DNA from 4 places in the Buttiauxella noackiae genome. Region 1 is predicted to be linked to each of the others. Evidence: predicted binding sites of a transcription regulator. Region 1 holds the regulator's gene; each other region holds the start of a gene.
What was found. The regulator PurR, encoded in region 1, represses purine synthesis genes. The targets are predictions, from matches to a motif close to CANGCAAACGTTTGCNTG.
Positions count from the first base shown of each region.

Region 2: the regulator PurR is predicted to act here: its motif matches at 1,607-1,624, upstream of cvpA (colicin V production protein).
Region 3: the regulator PurR is predicted to act here: its motif matches at 2,547-2,564, upstream of raiA (ribosome-associated translation inhibitor RaiA).
Region 4: the regulator PurR is predicted to act here: its motif matches at 1,649-1,666, upstream of IX31_RS20475 (nucleobase:cation symporter-2 family protein).

Region 1 covers NZ_JPRU01000001.1:332,207-336,524, reverse strand. Annotated here, with positions in the region: gene sodB (superoxide dismutase [Fe]) at 6-587, shown strand; gene cydH (cytochrome bd-I oxidase subunit CydH) at 640-729, opposite strand; gene purR (HTH-type transcriptional repressor PurR) at 1,025-2,050, shown strand; gene punR (DNA-binding transcriptional activator PunR) at 2,119-3,030, opposite strand; gene punC (purine nucleoside transporter PunC) at 3,146-4,318, shown strand, end outside.
Region 2 covers NZ_JPRU01000002.1:1,064,273-1,068,590, reverse strand. Annotated here, with positions in the region: gene folC (bifunctional tetrahydrofolate synthase/dihydrofolate synthase) at 1-683, shown strand, start outside; gene dedD (cell division protein DedD) at 673-1,401, shown strand; gene cvpA (colicin V production protein) at 1,682-2,170, shown strand; gene purF (amidophosphoribosyltransferase) at 2,262-3,779, shown strand; gene IX31_RS13355 (UbiX family flavin prenyltransferase) at 3,890-4,318, shown strand, end outside.
Region 3 covers NZ_JPRU01000002.1:4,281-8,598, forward strand. Annotated here, with positions in the region: gene yfiH (purine nucleoside phosphorylase YfiH) at 1-544, opposite strand, end outside; gene rluD (23S rRNA pseudouridine(1911/1915/1917) synthase RluD) at 541-1,521, opposite strand; gene bamD (outer membrane protein assembly factor BamD) at 1,652-2,389, shown strand; gene raiA (ribosome-associated translation inhibitor RaiA) at 2,662-3,000, shown strand; Phe leader region at 3,103-3,230, shown strand; gene pheL (pheA operon leader peptide PheL) at 3,104-3,151, shown strand; gene pheA (bifunctional chorismate mutase/prephenate dehydratase) at 3,252-4,318, shown strand, end outside.
Region 4 covers NZ_JPRU01000006.1:104,161-108,478, forward strand. Annotated here, with positions in the region: gene recG (ATP-dependent DNA helicase RecG) at 1-280, shown strand, start outside; gene gltS (sodium/glutamate symporter) at 285-1,487, opposite strand; gene IX31_RS20475 (nucleobase:cation symporter-2 family protein) at 1,718-3,109, shown strand; gene IX31_RS20480 (AsmA family protein) at 3,235-4,318, shown strand, end outside.

The DNA.
Region 1 (4,318 bases):
CAGCAATGTCGTTCGAACTACCTGCACTACCATATGCAAAAGATGCTTTAGCACCGCATATCTCCGCCGAAACTCTGGAATACCATTACGGTAAACACCATCAAACTTATGTCACTAACCTGAACAATCTGGTTAAGGGCACCGCGTTTGAAGGTAAAACTCTCGAAGAGATCGTTCGGACTTCCGAAGGTGGCGTGTTTAACAACGCAGCTCAGGTCTGGAACCATACCTTCTACTGGAATTGCCTGGCACCAAATGCTGGCGGTGAACCAACTGGAGAGCTTCTGGAAGCCATTAATAAGTCATTTGGTAGCTTTGCTGAGTTTAAACAGCAATTCACTGATGCGGCTATCAAAAACTTTGGCGCTGGCTGGACCTGGCTTGTCAAACAAGAAGATGGTGCTTTGGCGATCGTCTCTACCTCAAACGCGGGTACACCACTGACAACAGCAGCAACGCCGTTATTGACTGTGGATGTGTGGGAACATGCGTACTACATCGACTACCGCAATGCTCGTGCTGGTTACCTTGAGCATTTCTGGGCGTTGGTGAACTGGGAGTTTGTTGCGAAGAACCTGGCAGCATAAAACCTAAAAGATATGGGCCGCGATTGCGGCCCATTTTAATCAGAGCGATGTATCAATGCAGTACGGCGGTTAGCGCGCCACACACAATCAGTGCCAAAACAACAACCGTGGTCATGATTGAAAATTTCAGATCGGTACTCATTAGCAAACTCCTTTTATTACCTTACAATCGGTGTGTCGGATTGATTTTCCCACAATCAGACATAAAAATCCCCCTCGTTTTAACCTGATATCGCTTTTCCCTCTTTCACTTTTCTCCAGGATAGGCCAAAATCCCACGCTAATTTATTGCGTACCATCTATTCAACGCCCTCCTTCCGTTTTATGTCGCAATCCCGGCATACCTGCAACCTTAACGTTGCCTCAGGAGTTAGCGTACGCAATCGTTTAACACATTGGTTATCAGGGGTTTACGATATGGCCCGGAGTGAAATTTAATGGCGACAATCAAGGACGTAGCGAAGCTCGCAAACGTTTCCACTACAACCGTATCACATGTGATCAACAAAACCCGTTTTGTGGCGGAAGAGACACGTAATGCGGTATGGGCTGCGATTAAACAATTGCACTATTCACCTAGCGCCGTCGCGCGTAGCTTGAAAGTTAATCACACCAAAACGATTGGTTTGCTAGCCACTTCCAGCGAAGCACCCTATTTTGCCGAGATAATTGAAGCTGTCGAAAATAGCTGCTTTGAAAAAGGCTATACCCTGATTCTGGGTAATGCGCATAACAACTTCGAAAAACAGCGCGCCTATTTGTCCATGATGGCGCAAAAACGCGTTGATGGCCTATTGGTGATGTGTTCTGAATACCCGGAATCATTACTGACTATGCTTGAAGAATATCGTCACATCCCAATGGTTGTGATGGACTGGGGTGAAGCCCGCGCAGATTTTACCGACTCCGTTGTCGATAATGCTTTCCACGGTGGCTACCTGGCAGGACGTTATTTGATTGAGCGTGGCCACCGTGAGATTGGTGCAATTCCCGGTCAAATGGAACGTAATACCGGTGGTGGCCGCCATGCAGGGTTTATGAAGGCACTTGAAGAAGCGGGTATCTCTATTCCTGACAACTGGATTGTTCAAGGTGACTTTGAACCTGAGTCAGGCTACCGCGCCATGCAGCAGATAATCGGTCAGTCTCATCGCCCAACTGCAGTATTCTGCGGCGGTGACATTATGGCGATGGGCGCAATTTGTGCTGCTGATGAGATGGGTTTACGCGTGCCGCAGGATATTTCCATTATCGGTTACGACAACGTGCGTAACGCGCGTTATTTCTCACCGGCATTGACCACTATTCACCAGCCGAAGGATTCGTTGGGTGAAACAGCATTCAATATGCTGCTGGATAGAATCGTCAATAAACGCGAAGAGTCGCAGTCGATTGAAGTCCATCCACGTCTGATTGAACGCCGTTCAGTGGCAGATGGTCCATTCCGCGATTATCGTCGCTAAGTTAAGTCGGATGACGCTATGCTTATCCGACCTATGAAATGCAGTTGTCGGGTGGATTACCACCCGATTTATAATGGCTCCTGCAACCACTCCTGATTCATCGTCTCGCTATCCCCTAAATACTCCAGCAGCCAGGCCAGGGCTGGCGAAGCGTCATTTTGCCGCCATGTCAGGCAACATGCTGCATCCGGGAATGGGTTATCGAGTGTCAGCTGACTCCACTGCCCAGAAGCCAACCACGGCCTTGCTATGTGCAATGGCACCATGCCGATACATAACCCCGCGCTAAGACAATCAGAGCCTGATTCCCAGTCCGGAACCACAACTCGACGCTGGTTATCCAAAAGCCAGGTAATACGCTTCGGTAGCGAACGGGAAGTATCTTCGAGTACTAACGACGGCCAGGCCCGTAGATCATCATCACTTAAAGTTCCGCCCTGTCGTGCCAGCGGATGGTTTGATGACACCACACAGCGCCAGCTCAGCGCCCCCATATCGCGAAAAGCATAGCGCCCCCCGACAGGAATGGCTTGTGTCGCGCCAATCGCGACTTCAACTCGTCCGTCAGCTAGCGCATCCCACACGCCATTAAACACCTCCTGAAAAATACGCAGTTCGATATCAGGAAAGTGGCGATAAAAATCCAACACCAACTGCCGCGTTCGTTCGGGCTTAACGATATTATCGACGGCTATCGCCAGATGGCCGCGCCATCCATTTGCGATCTGTTGGCACTGTTGCCGTGTCGTCATCATTTTTTTGATAACAGAGCGGCCTTCTTTCAAAAAAAAGATGCCTGCGGGGGTTAATTCTACATCCCGATGACGACGTTCGAATAACGGAACGGCTAACCAGTCTTCCAACTGCCGTACCGTATAGCTGATAGCTGACGGAACGCGGTGTAACTCTTGTGCTGCACCGCTGAAGCTACCATTGCGCGCTACCGCATCTATCACTTCCAGCGAATATTCTGACCACATTTCTCTGCTCACAAATTTTTTGAACGCAACCTACAAATATTAGCGTTTCACAAGCGTATTTGCACTCCGTACACTCACGCGGCAATCAACCTGCACGATAAAACAAGAGAACATTATGCAACCATCAAAAGGATTTCTTATCTGGCTGGCTGGATTAAGTGTGTTGGGCTTCCTCGCCACAGACATGTATCTGCCTGCTTTCGCTGCCATTCAGCAAGATTTACAGACCGATGCCTCCGCCGTCAGTGCGAGTCTGAGCCTGTTCCTTGCCGGCTTTGCGCTTGCCCAGTTAATGTGGGGGCCGTTATCTGACCATTTCGGACGTAAACCAATTTTGTTAGCAGGCCTGAGCCTGTTCGCCGTCGGTTGTATTGGTATGTTGTGGGTAGAAAGTGCCACTGCTCTGCTGGTGCTGCGCTTCGTTCAGGCCGTTGGTGTATGTTCTGCCGCGGTAAGCTGGCAGGCGCTGGTGACCGATTACTACCCGGCAAACCGTGCAAATCGTATTTTCGCAACGATTATGCCGCTGGTTGGCCTGTCTCCTGCGCTGGCTCCGCTTCTGGGTAGTTGGATTTTGACCCACTTTGACTGGCAGGCTATTTTCGCCACGCTGTTTGCCATCACACTGGTGCTGATGATCCCAACTTTGCGTCTGAAACCACGTACCCAGCACCACCCGCAAACAGAAGACAATAAAGTCAGCTTTATGTCGTTACTTCGCTCGCGTGTATATAGCGGCAACGTATTGATTTACGCAGCCTGCTCAGCCAGCTTCTTTGCCTGGCTAACCGGATCTCCGTTTATTCTGAACGATATGGGTTACAGCCCGGCGGCGATCGGCCTGAGCTACGTACCACAAACTATCGCCTTCCTGATTGGTGGATACGGCTGCCGTAGTGCTCTGCAAAAATGGCAAGGCAAGCAAATGCTGCCCTGGCTGTTGGCTCTGTATACTCTGAGTATTTTCGGCACGTGGGCGGTCGCTGTTAGCGGTCATGCCACCCTGACTGCTCTGCTGATTCCATTCTGTGTGATGGCCATTGCCAACGGCGCTATTTACCCAATTGTTGTCGCTTCCGCCTTGTTGCCTTTCCCACAAGCCACGGGAAAAGCCGCAGCGCTGCAAAACACGCTGCAATTAGGGCTATGTTTCTTCGCAAGCCTGATGGTTTCCTGGCTTGTGGCAACACCGCTGCTGACCACCACCAGTGTCATGCTAGCCACAATTGTGCTGGCCATACTGGGCTATTTGTTTCAGCGCCGCAAAAATGCCGAAGTCTGGCAAACG
Region 2 (4,318 bases), on a different contig from region 1:
AACCTGCTGTGGTGGGCGAGCCAGATATGCCACACACTATTGCTGATGTGGCGGCTGAAAAGGGCGCTCGTCTGCTGCGCCGTGACGTCGACTGGTCTTATGAGGTTGGTGAGAGCAGTTGGAGCTTTAAAGATGCTCTGGGTGAACTCCATGGCTTGCCGTTGCCACTAGTCCCGCAGCCGAATGCCGCAACCGCGCTGGCCGCATTGCGTGTAAGCCAGCTAACTGTCAGTAATGAAGCTATTATTCAAGGGATTAAACAGGCGACGTTACCGGGCCGTTTCCAGATTATTTCGCAGGCACCGTTGGTTATTCTCGATGTGGCGCATAATCCCCATGCGGCAGCCTATCTTGCCGGACGTCTGGCGCAGCTACCTAAGCGTGGGCGTGTACTGGCGGTTATTGGCATGCTGCACGACAAAGACATCGCCGGTACGCTGGCAAATTTGTCGCCTCAAGTTGATAGCTGGTATTGTGCTCCTCTGGAAGGGCCGCGCGGTGCGAGTGCTGAACAGTTGATTGAGCATCTGGGCCAGGGTGAGGTCTACGGCACAGTGACGCAGGCCTGGAATGCTGCGATGAGTGCGGCAACAGAGGATGATACCGTGCTGGTGTGTGGTTCATTTCATACAGTAGCCCACGTAATGGAAGCGCTGGACGCGGAGAAAACAGGTGGCGAGTAAGTTTCAAAATCGATTAGTCGGAACCATTATTCTGGTCGCACTGGGGGTCATTATCCTGCCAGGGCTACTTGATGGTCAGAAAAAGCATTATCAGGATGAATTTGCAGCTATTCCTCTGGTTCCAAAACCAGGGGATACCGCTGAGCCGGATATGTTGCCGGTGGCAACGCAGGCACTCCCTTCTCAACCACCTGAGGGTGCAGCAGAAGAGGTGAGAGCGGGTACGGCAGCGGCACCAGGATTAGATATTGCCTCACTGCCGAGTGATGGTGGTGCGGGTATTGATGAAGTTCCAGTCGCCCGTGCTCAACCAAAACCGCAACCTGTCGTTGAGAAACCGAAACCTAAGCAGGTCGAGAAACCGCAGAGCAAAGCTGAGATTGATCAAACGGCAGAACGCCTGGCGATGATGAACGAAGAACCGCCAGAGCCTGAAAAACCCGCGAAGCAGGAAACAGCGGAGAAAGCACCAACCGGGCAAGCTTATGTTGTACAGCTCGGTGCGTTGAAGAATGCCGACAAAGTGAATGAAATTGTTGGTAAACTACGCGGTGCCGGGTTCCGTGTTTATACCTCACCGTCTACGCCAGTGCAGGGTAAAGTTACCCGTATTCTGGTGGGGCCAGATGCTTCAAAAGACAAATTGAAATCGTCTTTGGGCGAGCTGAGTACCATCTCCGGGCTCAACGGTGTTGTGATGAATTATACGGCGAGATAATTTTTCTGAAGTTGATTGAACTGTAGGGCTGGTAAACGAAGTGTCATCCGCCAGAGAGGGTTCTCGCAGGCGGATGTCGCGGTACAAATCTACCTTACAAATTCATAAGAAATCTTCAGTGAAGCCCCGGCACAAGGGCAAATTCTTAATGGCGTTGAGCATTTTTTCAACGCCATTATTTATTTACGCGAGGGAAGGAAATCCCTACGCAAACGTTTTCTTTTTCTGTTAGAATGCGCCCCGAACTGGACGTCAGGGCGATTTGTCGTGAGATTTGTTCATGGTCTGGATAGATTACGCCATTATTGCAGTCATCGGTTTTTCAGCTCTGATTAGTGTTATTCGTGGGTTTGTGCGTGAAGCGTTATCGCTGGTGACCTGGGGTTGTGCTTTCTTTGTCGCCAGTCATTACTACACTTACCTGTCAGTCTGGTTCACAGGCTTTGAAGACGAACTGGTACGTAATGGAATAGCTATCGCGATACTATTTATCGCGACACTCATTGTTGGTGCGATAGTCAATTATGTGATTAGCGCACTGGTTGAGAAAACCGGCCTGTCGGGTACAGACAGGGTGTTGGGGATCTGTTTCGGTGCTTTACGTGGAGCATTGATCGTCGCCGCCATTCTGTTCTTTCTTGATACGTTTACTGGTTTTTCGAAGAGTGACGACTGGCAAAAGTCGCAGCTTATCCCGCAATTCAGTTTCATCATCAGATGGTTCTTTGACTATCTGCAAAGCTCGTCAAGTTTCTTGCCTCGGCCTTAGGGCGGAGGTTATGGCTTAGAGTCTGATTTTTCTGGCTGTTTTATTTTCAAATAACGCCAGAAAAACAGACTCACGATGAGGAAAAGACAACATGTGCGGTATTGTCGGTATCGCCGGTTTCATGCCGGTAAACCAGTCTATCTATGATGCGTTAACGGTGCTTCAGCATCGTGGGCAAGATGCCGCAGGCATCGTCACCATTGATGCTTTAAACTGTTTTCGTCTGCGTAAAGCTAATGGACTGGTGAGTGATGTATTTGGTGCCATTCACATGCAACGCTTACAAGGAAACATGGGCATTGGTCATGTGCGATACCCTACAGCGGGTAGTTCCAGTGCTTCTGAAGCCCAGCCTTTCTATGTTAACTCTCCATATGGCATTACCCTTGCACACAACGGTAACCTCACTAACGCCCACGAACTGCGCCAGAAGCTGTTCGAAGAAAAGCGTCGTCACATTAACACCACTTCCGATTCTGAAATCCTGCTGAATATTTTCGCCAGCGAGCTGGATAATTTCCGCAACTATCCGCTAGAGGCTGACAATATTTTTGCAGCTATTGCTGCAACTAACCGTCAGATTCGTGGTGCTTACGCATGTGTGGCGATGATTATCGGCCACGGTATGGTTGCGTTCCGCGATCCAAACGGCATCCGCCCACTCGTCATGGGCAAGCGTGATTTGAACGATGGTCGCACTGAATATATGGTGGCTTCCGAAAGCGTGGCGCTTGATACTCTGGGCTTCGAATTCCTGCGTGATATCGCACCCGGCGAAGCGGTTTACATCACTGAGAAAGGGCAGTTATTTACCCGCCAGTGTGCCGACAACCCAACCAGCAACCCTTGTCTATTCGAATACGTCTACTTCGCGCGCCCGGACTCCTTTATCGATAAGATTTCCGTTTACAGCGCACGCGTTGAGATGGGTAAAAAACTCGGTGAGAAAATTGCCCGCGAGTGGGAAGATTTGGATATCGATGTGGTTATCCCTATTCCAGAAACATCCTGCGATATCGCGCTGGAAATCGCCCGCATTCTTGACAAGCCATATCGCCAGGGCTTCGTGAAGAACCGCTACGTTGGCCGTACCTTTATCATGCCGGGCCAGCAACTGCGTCGTAAGTCTGTGCGTCGTAAACTCAATGCTAACCGTGCTGAGTTCCGCGATAAGAACGTGCTGCTGGTGGATGACTCTATCGTTCGTGGCACCACTTCTGAGCAGATTATCGAAATGGCACGTGAAGCGGGTGCGAAAAAAGTCTATCTCGCTTCTGCAGCACCAGAAATTCGCTTCCCGAACGTTTACGGTATCGACATGCCAAGCGCAAACGAACTGATTGCTCACGGCCGCGAGGTTGACGAGATCCGCCAGTTAATCGGTGCTGATGGTTTGATTTTCCAGGATCTGGACGATCTGATTGAAGCTGTTCGCGTTGAGAACCCGGACATTACGCAGTTTGAATGCTCGGTGTTTAACGGTATCTACGTGACCAAAGACGTGGACCACGAATACCTTGAGTATCTTGAGTCCCTGCGTAATGACGATTCGAAAGCTATCCAGCGTCAAAACGAAGTGGAAAACTTAGAGATGCACAACGAGGGTTAAAGCCATCCTCACCTTAACCCTCTCCTCGAAGGAGAGGGTTACCATTTCTTGCATCCCTGCCCATCTTGCGGCAAAGTCAGCCCAGATAAACTCCTTGGGCGAACTAAAATATGAAACGGTTAATTGTTGGGATTTCAGGTGCCAGTGGTGCAATCTACGGTGTGCGACTGCTTCAGGTACTGCAACAATTACCCGATATCGAAACTCATCTCATTCTGAGTAATGCAGCTCGCCAGACCCTTGCCTTAGAAACCGATATTTCCCTGCGCGAAGTTCAGGCTCTGGCTGATGTGGTTCACGACGCCCGTGATATCGCCGCCAGCCTCTCCTCAGGCTCTTTTAAGACGCACGGCATGGTGATATTGCCTTGTTCAATTAAAACCCTTTCAGGAATTGTCCACAGCTATACCGATGGCCTGCTGACGCGTGCGGCAGATGTGGTGCTAAAAGAGCGTCGCCCGTTGGTGCTTTGTGTGCGCGAAACACCGCTGCATCTTGGCCATTTACGTTTAATGACCCAGGCCGCCGAATTGGGTGCG
Region 3 (4,318 bases), on a different contig from region 1:
CGCTATCAGCCTGAAGGTCTTTAGCCATAAACGCTTCACGCACTTCCAGGCCAACTTCAAATGCTTCAGGGCCGATAGCCGGGCCAAGCCACGCGAGGATATTTTCTGGTGCATCTTTAAAGCAGGCAATGGTTTCTTCAAGCACACCTTCACACAAACCACGCCATCCCGCATGAGCAGCAGCAACCTCAGTTCCTGCCTTATTACAGAATAGCACTGGCAAACAATCTGCAGTCATTACTGCACAAACTGTGCCCGGCGTTGAGCTATAAGAAGCATCAGCGCGCTTAGACAAATATGGCCCGCCCGTGAGTTTCAACACTTCTTTGCCGTGAACTTGCTCTAACCAAACAGGTTTCGAGGGCAACGACGCAGCAGCGTAAAAAAGACGGCGATTTTCTTCGACATCATCCAGGTTATCACCACAGTGGGCTCCCAGATTAAGCGAATCGTAAGGCGGTTGACTCACACCGCCAATACGTGTCGAACTGCAAGCAGCCACTCCTTCAGGAAGCGGCCAATGCGGGACGATCAATTTGCTCATAGCCAGTCCAGTTGATCCTTATGGATTTCTGTATCAGCACGTAATGCTTCAATCAGCTCAACCATATCCTGAGGAATCGGCGCATGCCACTCCATCAACATACCGCTGATCGGATGGTGAAGACGCAGCATAGTTGCATGAAGAGCCTGACGGTCAAACTTACGCAGCACGCTAACAAACTCTTCCGACGCACCTTTTGGCGGGCGTGGACGTCCACCATAAAGCTGATCGCCAACTAATGGATGAGTGATATGCGCCATGTGCACACGAATCTGGTGAGTACGACCTGTTTCCAGACGCAAGCGCAGACGAGTGTGCACGCGGAAATGTTCCATGATTCGATAATGCGTGACCGCTGGCTTACCCATCGGATGCACAGCCATATGGGTGCGCTTGGTAGAATGGCGGCTGATTGGCTCGTCTACCGTTCCCCCCGCGGTCATATGACCAATCGCAACGGCTTCATACTCACGCGTGATTTCACGTAATTGCAAAGCCTCAACCAAGTGAGTTTGCGCAGGAACAGTTTTCGCAACGACCATCAAACCAGTCGTGTCTTTATCCAGACGATGCACGATACCCGCACGCGGTACATCAGCAATCGGTGGGTAGTAATGCAATAGTGCATTCAGGACGGTCCCGTCAGGGTTACCCGCACCAGGATGCACAACGAAATCACGCGGTTTGTTAATCACCAGAATATCGTCATCTTCATAGACGATATTGAGCGGGATATCTTGTGGTTCCCAGCGCGCTTCCTCTTCGATTTCAGCATTGATAGTGACGCTTTCGCCACCCAATACTTTCTCTTTCGGCTTGTCGCTGATAGTGCCATTGACCAGCACACGCTGATCAAGAATCCATTCTTTTATACGCGAACGTGAATAATCCGGGAACAATTCGGCCAAAGCTTGATCTAAGCGTTGACCGAGTTGAGATTCGGAGACAGTTGCGGTGAGTTGTACTAGTTGTGCCATAGACAGCTTCTTCGTTAACGTTGGGTTTTACGGCAATGCCGTTTAATATAGTGTGCTATTGTAGCTGGTCTTTATCGGGAGCTGGTACTGCGAGCCTCCCGGATAACATTCTGAGGAAAGTCAAAACGTCATGACGCGTATGAAATATCTGGTGGCAGCAGCCACGTTGAGCCTGGCTTTGGCTGGTTGCTCCAGTTCCAAGGATGAGGTTCCTGATAATCCACCTTCTGAGATCTATGCGACTGCGCAGCAAAAGTTGCAGGACGGTAACTTTAAAGCGGCGATAACGCAACTGGAAGCGCTGGATAACCGTTATCCGTTCGGGCCTTACTCGCAGCAAGTGCAGTTAGATCTTATTTACGCTTATTATAAGAACGCTGATTTGCCACTGGCTCAGGCAGCGATTGACCGCTTTATGCGCCTTAATCCTACCCATCCAAACATTGACTACGTACTTTACATGCGTGGTCTGACGGACATGGCGTTGGATGATAGCGCATTACAAGGCTTCTTTGGCGTCGATCGTTCAGACCGAGATCCAGCTCATGCACGTGATGCTTTCAACGATTTCTCTAAGCTGGTTCGTGGTTATCCGAACAGCCAGTATGTCACCGATGCCACCAAGCGTCTGGTGTTCCTGAAAGATCGTTTAGCGAAATATGAGCTTTCAGTGGCGCAATACTACACTAAACGCGGCGCGTGGGTTGCAGTAGTTAACCGTGTCGAAGGAATGTTGCGTGATTTCCCTGATACTCAGGCCACTCGTGATGGTCTGAAGCTGATGGAAAATGCTTACCGTGAAATGCAAATGCCAGCCCAGGCTGACAAAGTTGCAAAAATTATCGCGACTAATAGCAACAACACCTGATTCGCCAATTCATCAAAACAAAATGGCAGCCCTATGGCTGCCATTTTTATTGCCTGAAATACGTAAACTGAAACGGTTTAGCGTCAGGTCATCCAATCAAATATGGACGCTATTTCTCACTTCCACAAGCTTTAAAAACAGAGATCCTGTCCTGCCTCACAAAAAGGGTTTACTGACAAAAAGTGACAAAATAATGTGATTTGCATCACACATTTTGACATTCAGAAAGGTATGCTGGAGTTACCAAGACGGGAATGACAAGAGGTAACTTTATGACAATGAACATTACCAGCAAACAAATGGAAATCACCCCAGCTATTCGTCAGCACGTCGCAGACCGTCTAACAAAACTGGACAAGTGGCAAACTCATCTAATTAATCCACACATTGTTTTGTCCAAAGAACCGAAAGGTTTCGTGGCTGATGCCACCATTAATACGCCAAATGGCCAGCTCGTAGCGAGCGCCAAACACGATGATATGTATACGGCTATCAACGATTTGATCAACAAACTGGAGCGGCAGTTGAATAAAGTGCAACACAAGGGTGAAGCGCGTCGCACAGCAGGTTCAGTGAAAGACGTTGCTATCGCGGAAATTGAAGAAGAGTAATCAGTTCGCTTTATCAAACTCAACGCGCCTCCGGGCGCGTTTTTTATTGACAGAGCGAAAACAGACCGAGTACCTTACTTGTCTGACTTATCAGGAATCACCCATGAAACTATTTCCGTTTTTCTTCGCATTCTTTTTTACCTTCCCCTGAATGGGAGGCAATTCGTCGTGTGATAAAGAATGCGAAGACGAACAAACAAGCCTCCCGAAACCCGGGAGGCTTTTTTTATGGAATTCGAAAAGGTAGCGATATGAGTGAGACAAACCCATTGCTGGCACTGCGCGACAAAATTAGCGCCCTGGATGTAAAACTGCTGGCATTGCTGGCGGAGCGTCGCTTATTAGCTGTAGAAGTCGGAAAAGCTAAACTTGCCACTCACCGCCCGGTACGAGATATTGACCGCGAGCGTGATTTACTGGAGCGCCTGATTACTCTTGGCAAAACGCATAATCTGGACGCTCATTACATTACTCGCTTGTTCCAGTTGATCATTGAAGATTCGGTTCTGACTCAGCAAACGCTACTTCAGCAGCATCTGAATAAAACCAATCCGCAATCTGCCCGAATTGCTTTCCTTGGCCCTAAAGGCTCTTATTCTCACCTTGCTGCTCGTCAGTATGCCGCCAGACACTTTGAACAATTTATTGAAAGCGGCTGTGCAAAATTTCATGACATCTTTAATCAGGTCGAAACCGGTCAAGCCGATTACGCAGTCGTGCCACTAGAGAACACCAGTTCTGGTGCAATTAACGATGTCTATGATTTGTTGCAGCACACCAGTTTATCCATCGTTGCCGAGATGACTGTGCCCATAGATCACTGTGTGTTGGTTAAAGGTACGACGGATTTAGACACTATCCACACGGTGTATAGCCATCCGCAGCCTTTCCAGCAATGTAGCCAGTTCATCAATCGCTACCCAAACTGGAAAATTGAATATTGTGAGAGTACTTCTGCAGCGATGGAGAAGGTTGCTCAGGCGAACTCACCTCATGTCGCGGCATTAGGTAGCGAAGCAGGTGGCGCGCTGTATGGCTTACAAGTTCTGGAACGAAACCTGGCAAATCAGACGCAAAACATTACTCGCTTCATCGTACTGGCTCGCAAAGCCATTGAAGTAACAGACCAGGTTCCGGCGAAAACCACTCTGCTGATGGCGACAGGCCAACAAGCCGGTGCGCTGGTTGAAGCCCTGCTGGTGCTGCGAAACCACAACCTGATCATGACAAAACTGGAATCGAGGCCGATTAACGGTAACCCGTGGGAAGAGATGTTTTATCTGGATGTTCAGGCAAACCTGAACGATGAAGCAATGCA
Region 4 (4,318 bases), on a different contig from region 1:
ACTGTCGAAAACCGCACAGCTGCGTTTACAGGTACTGCGCGATAGCAATGATGGCTTCGTGATTGCTCAGAAAGATTTAGAAATTCGTGGTCCGGGGGAATTACTCGGCACACGCCAGACGGGCAATGCCGAGTTTAAAGTGGCTGATTTGCTACGCGACCAGGCGATGATCCCGGAAGTACAGCGCCTTGCACGCCATATCCATGAACGCTATCCGGAACAGGCAACCGCGCTCATTGAACGCTGGATGCCTGAAACGGAACGTTATTCAAACGCCTGATGACTTAGCCGAAGATTGGCAGCATCAGATACATTTTGATCACCAGCGCGTTAACGATATCAATAAAGAACGCACCGACCATTGGAACAACCAGGAACGCCATGTGCGATGGGCCAAAACGCTCGGTGATTGCCTGCATATTAGCGATTGCCGTAGGCGTAGCACCCAGTCCAAAACCACAATGCCCCGCAGCAAGCACTGCCGCATCATAGTTTTTCCCCATCAAGCGATAAGTTACAAAGATCGCATACAGTGCCATAAAGATGGTTTGCACCGTCAGAATCGCAAGCATAGGCAACGCCAGAGATGCCAATTCCCACAGTTTCAGGCTCATCAGTGCCATGGCCAGGAACAACGATAAGCTCACGTTGCCCAACACCGAAACCGCACGCTCAAAGACGCGATAAAAGCCCAGCAACGAGAGCGAATTACTAAGAATAACCCCGACAAAAAGCACACAAACGAAAGTCGGTAATTCAAAGCTAGTGCCCTGAATAAAATGCGCCACAAATTTACCTGCTGTCAGGCAGATGGCAATCATCGCGATGGTTTCAATCATTACCATAGAGGTAATCATGCGCCCTACCGCAGGTTTTTCGAAAGCGGTTGGGTCAATGCTATCTTCAGGTGTGCCGTTCGGTGTGGACGAGTGTTTGACCAGATAACGCGCCACCGGCCCGCCAATTAAACCACCCAGCACCAGGCCAAATGTTGCGCAAGCCATCGCCACTTCAGTGGCATTCTGGAAACCATAACGCTCGGTAAACAATTTACTCCAGGCGGCCCCTGTACCATGCCCACCAGATAACGTAATAGACCCCGCCAGTAAACCCATTAATGGATCAAGGCCTAACAGACTCGCCATACCAATACCAATGGCGTTTTGCATGACCAGCAAACCAACAACCACAATCAGGAAAATACCGACAACTTTGCCGCCCGCACGCAGGCTGGAAAGGTTGGCGTTAAGGCCGATGGTGGCAAAGAAGGCGAGCATCAAAGGGTCTTTGAGGCTCATATCAAATTCAAATTCCCAGCCGACGCTCTTTTTGAGTACCAGCAAGGCAAGGGCGATTAATAGCCCACCCGCTACCGGTTCAGGGATAGTGTATTTTTTTAATAGCGGTATGGTGTGGACCATTTTTCGGCCCAGTAACAACACGAGAGTCGCAGCAACAAGGGTAGAAAGGGTGTCGAGATAAAACATAGAAGTGCTCCTGTTTGCGCATATTTCTCACAGACGCTTTTAATTTATCCTTCACTGGAATTTCAGGTTCTAGAAAAGTCAGCAGCTGGATTTTAACCAAAAAACAGTCGAAAGTTATATAAAAAGCTCGGCATATACACTTTTTATCTTAGGAAACACCCTTGGCAAACGTTTGCTTTTAGCCTTCAGTCCGCTAAAATCACCGTTTTTTCGGCAGGGGATAATTTCTAATGTCTGTTAATGCTGTTGAGTCTGAAGATGCGCAACCGATTGCCCACGCTCGTTCCAGTGAATTGATTTACCGCCTCGAGGACCGCCCGCCTCTCCCACAAACTCTATTCGCTGCTGGTCAGCATTTATTAGCAATGTTTGTTGCGGTAATCACGCCTGCGATGTTGATTTGCCAGGCTCTGGGACTTCCAGCTGAAGATACCCAACACATTATCAGTATGTCCCTGTTTGCATCAGGTGTGGCATCAATTATCCAGATTAAAGCCTGGGGCCCGGTAGGCTCTGGGCTTCTGTCTATTCAAGGCACCAGTTTTAACTTTGTGGCACCGCTGATTATGGGTGGTATGGCATTGAAGAATGGTGGGGCTGATGTTCCGACAATGATGGCTGCACTTTTTGGCACGTTAATGCTCGCAAGTTGCACCGAGATGCTGATATCGCGCTTCCTGCACCTTGCTCGCCGCATTATCACGCCGCTGGTTTCCGGCGTAGTTGTGATGATTATTGGTCTTTCCTTAATTCAGGTTGGCCTGACATCTATTGGTGGTGGCTATGGTGCAATGAGTGACCATACATTTGGTGCACCAAAAAATCTGCTACTGGCCGGTGCGGTGCTGTTAGTCATCATTTTGCTAAACCGCCAACGTAACGCCTACTTGCGTGTAGCTTCTCTGGTTATCGCAATGGCTGTGGGTTATGCACTTGCCTGGGCGATGGGCATGCTGCCAGATGTTGCACCATCAACCAATACAGATTTAATTATGGTACCAACGCCGCTTTACTACGGGTTGGGTATCGACTGGAATCTGCTTATCCCACTGATGCTGGTGTTTATGGTGACCTCACTGGAGACCATCGGTGATATCACAGCAACTTCCGACGTGTCCGAGCAGCCAGTTTCCGGACCACTCTATATGAAGCGCCTGAAAGGTGGCGTGTTGGCTAATGGCCTGAACTCTTGTGTTTCAGCCGTATTCAACACCTTCCCTAACTCTTGCTTTGGCCAGAACAATGGCGTTATTCAGCTTACGGGTGTTGCCAGCCGTTATGTTGGATTTGTCGTCGCACTGATGCTGATTGTGTTGGGTCTGTTCCCGGCAGTCAGTGGGTTTGTACAACACATTCCTGAGCCAGTTTTAGGTGGCGCAACTATTGTGATGTTCGGCACAATCGCTGCATCCGGTGTGCGTATTGTCTCCCGCGAGCCGCTGAATCGTCGTGCGATTATGATTATTGCGCTGTCACTGGCGGTCGGTATGGGTGTTTCTCAACAGCCGCTGATTCTCCAGTTCGCTCCTGACTGGCTTAAAACCTTGCTCTCATCTGGCATTGCTGCCGGTGGTATCACCGCCATCGTGTTAAACCTGATTTTCCCGCCTGAGAAAAATTGATGTACTTCACGCGCTGGTGATTTGTTCGCGCCAGCGCGTGTTACCCCTCCTGACAATCCCATCCTTGAGCTATAACGGTAAATGGGGCATAACACCCTTACCGAAACTTCATGGGATGGAAGACAATGAAATTTCTAGGAAAGCTGATCATAGCTTTATTGGTTGTCATAATAGTGGCACTCATAGCCGCTTATTTATTACTTCAAACTCGTTGGGGAGCATCCCAGATCAGTAGTTGGGTCAACGAAAAGAGTGATTACAATTTCTCTTTTGAAGTGATCGACCACCAGTGGGCATCGCCCACTCATGTCACGCTGAAAAACGTCACTTTCGGCCGCAAAGGCCAGCCAGCAACACTGGTGGCGCAAAATATCGATATTGGTCTGAGCTCACGTCAGTTTTCGCAGCCTTTGCACGTCGATGCGATTGTGCTGCAAAACGGAACGCTAAATATCAGCCCCAATGCTGCCCCGCTACCCTTCCAGTCCGATATGCTGCAATTGAGCGATATGGCAATCAATAGCCCAAATACTGGGTGGGACCTGCACGCTCAACGCGTCAACGGGGGCGTAAAACCCTGGCAGCCACAGCAAGGTAAGGTGCTGGGTAATACTGCTGATATTCAATTTAGCGCCGGTTCCATGACACTTAACGGAGTGCCAGCTACCAACGTCTTGTTGCAAGGTGCGATTAATAACGAACAGGTGACGCTCTCAACTATCGGTGCAGACATTGCGCGTGGCTCACTCACCGGTAATGCCAACCGTCTTGCCGATGGCTCATGGCAGATTGGCAGCTTACGGCTCAACGATATCCGCCTACAAACTAATAAATCCATTACCGATTTCCTGGCCCCTCTTGGCTCTGTCCCTTCATTGAAAATCGATAGCCTCGAGGTGACAGATGCGCGTATGGAAGGCAAAGATTGGGCGATAACCGATTTAGATCTAAGTTTGCGCAACCTGACGCTGGCAAAAGGTGGCTGGCAAAGCGATGACGGGCGTTTATCGATGAATGCCAGTGATTTTATTATTGGTGCGCTGCAGCTAAATGACCCGATCGTAAATATCGATTTTAACCCGCAAACCGCAGTGATACGTCAGTTCACTTCCCGCTGGGAAAGAGGCATGGTTCGCACCTCTGGCGTATGGCTGCGCAATGAAAAAAAACTGGCACTTGATGAGTTGGTTTTTGCCGGACTTGAATACA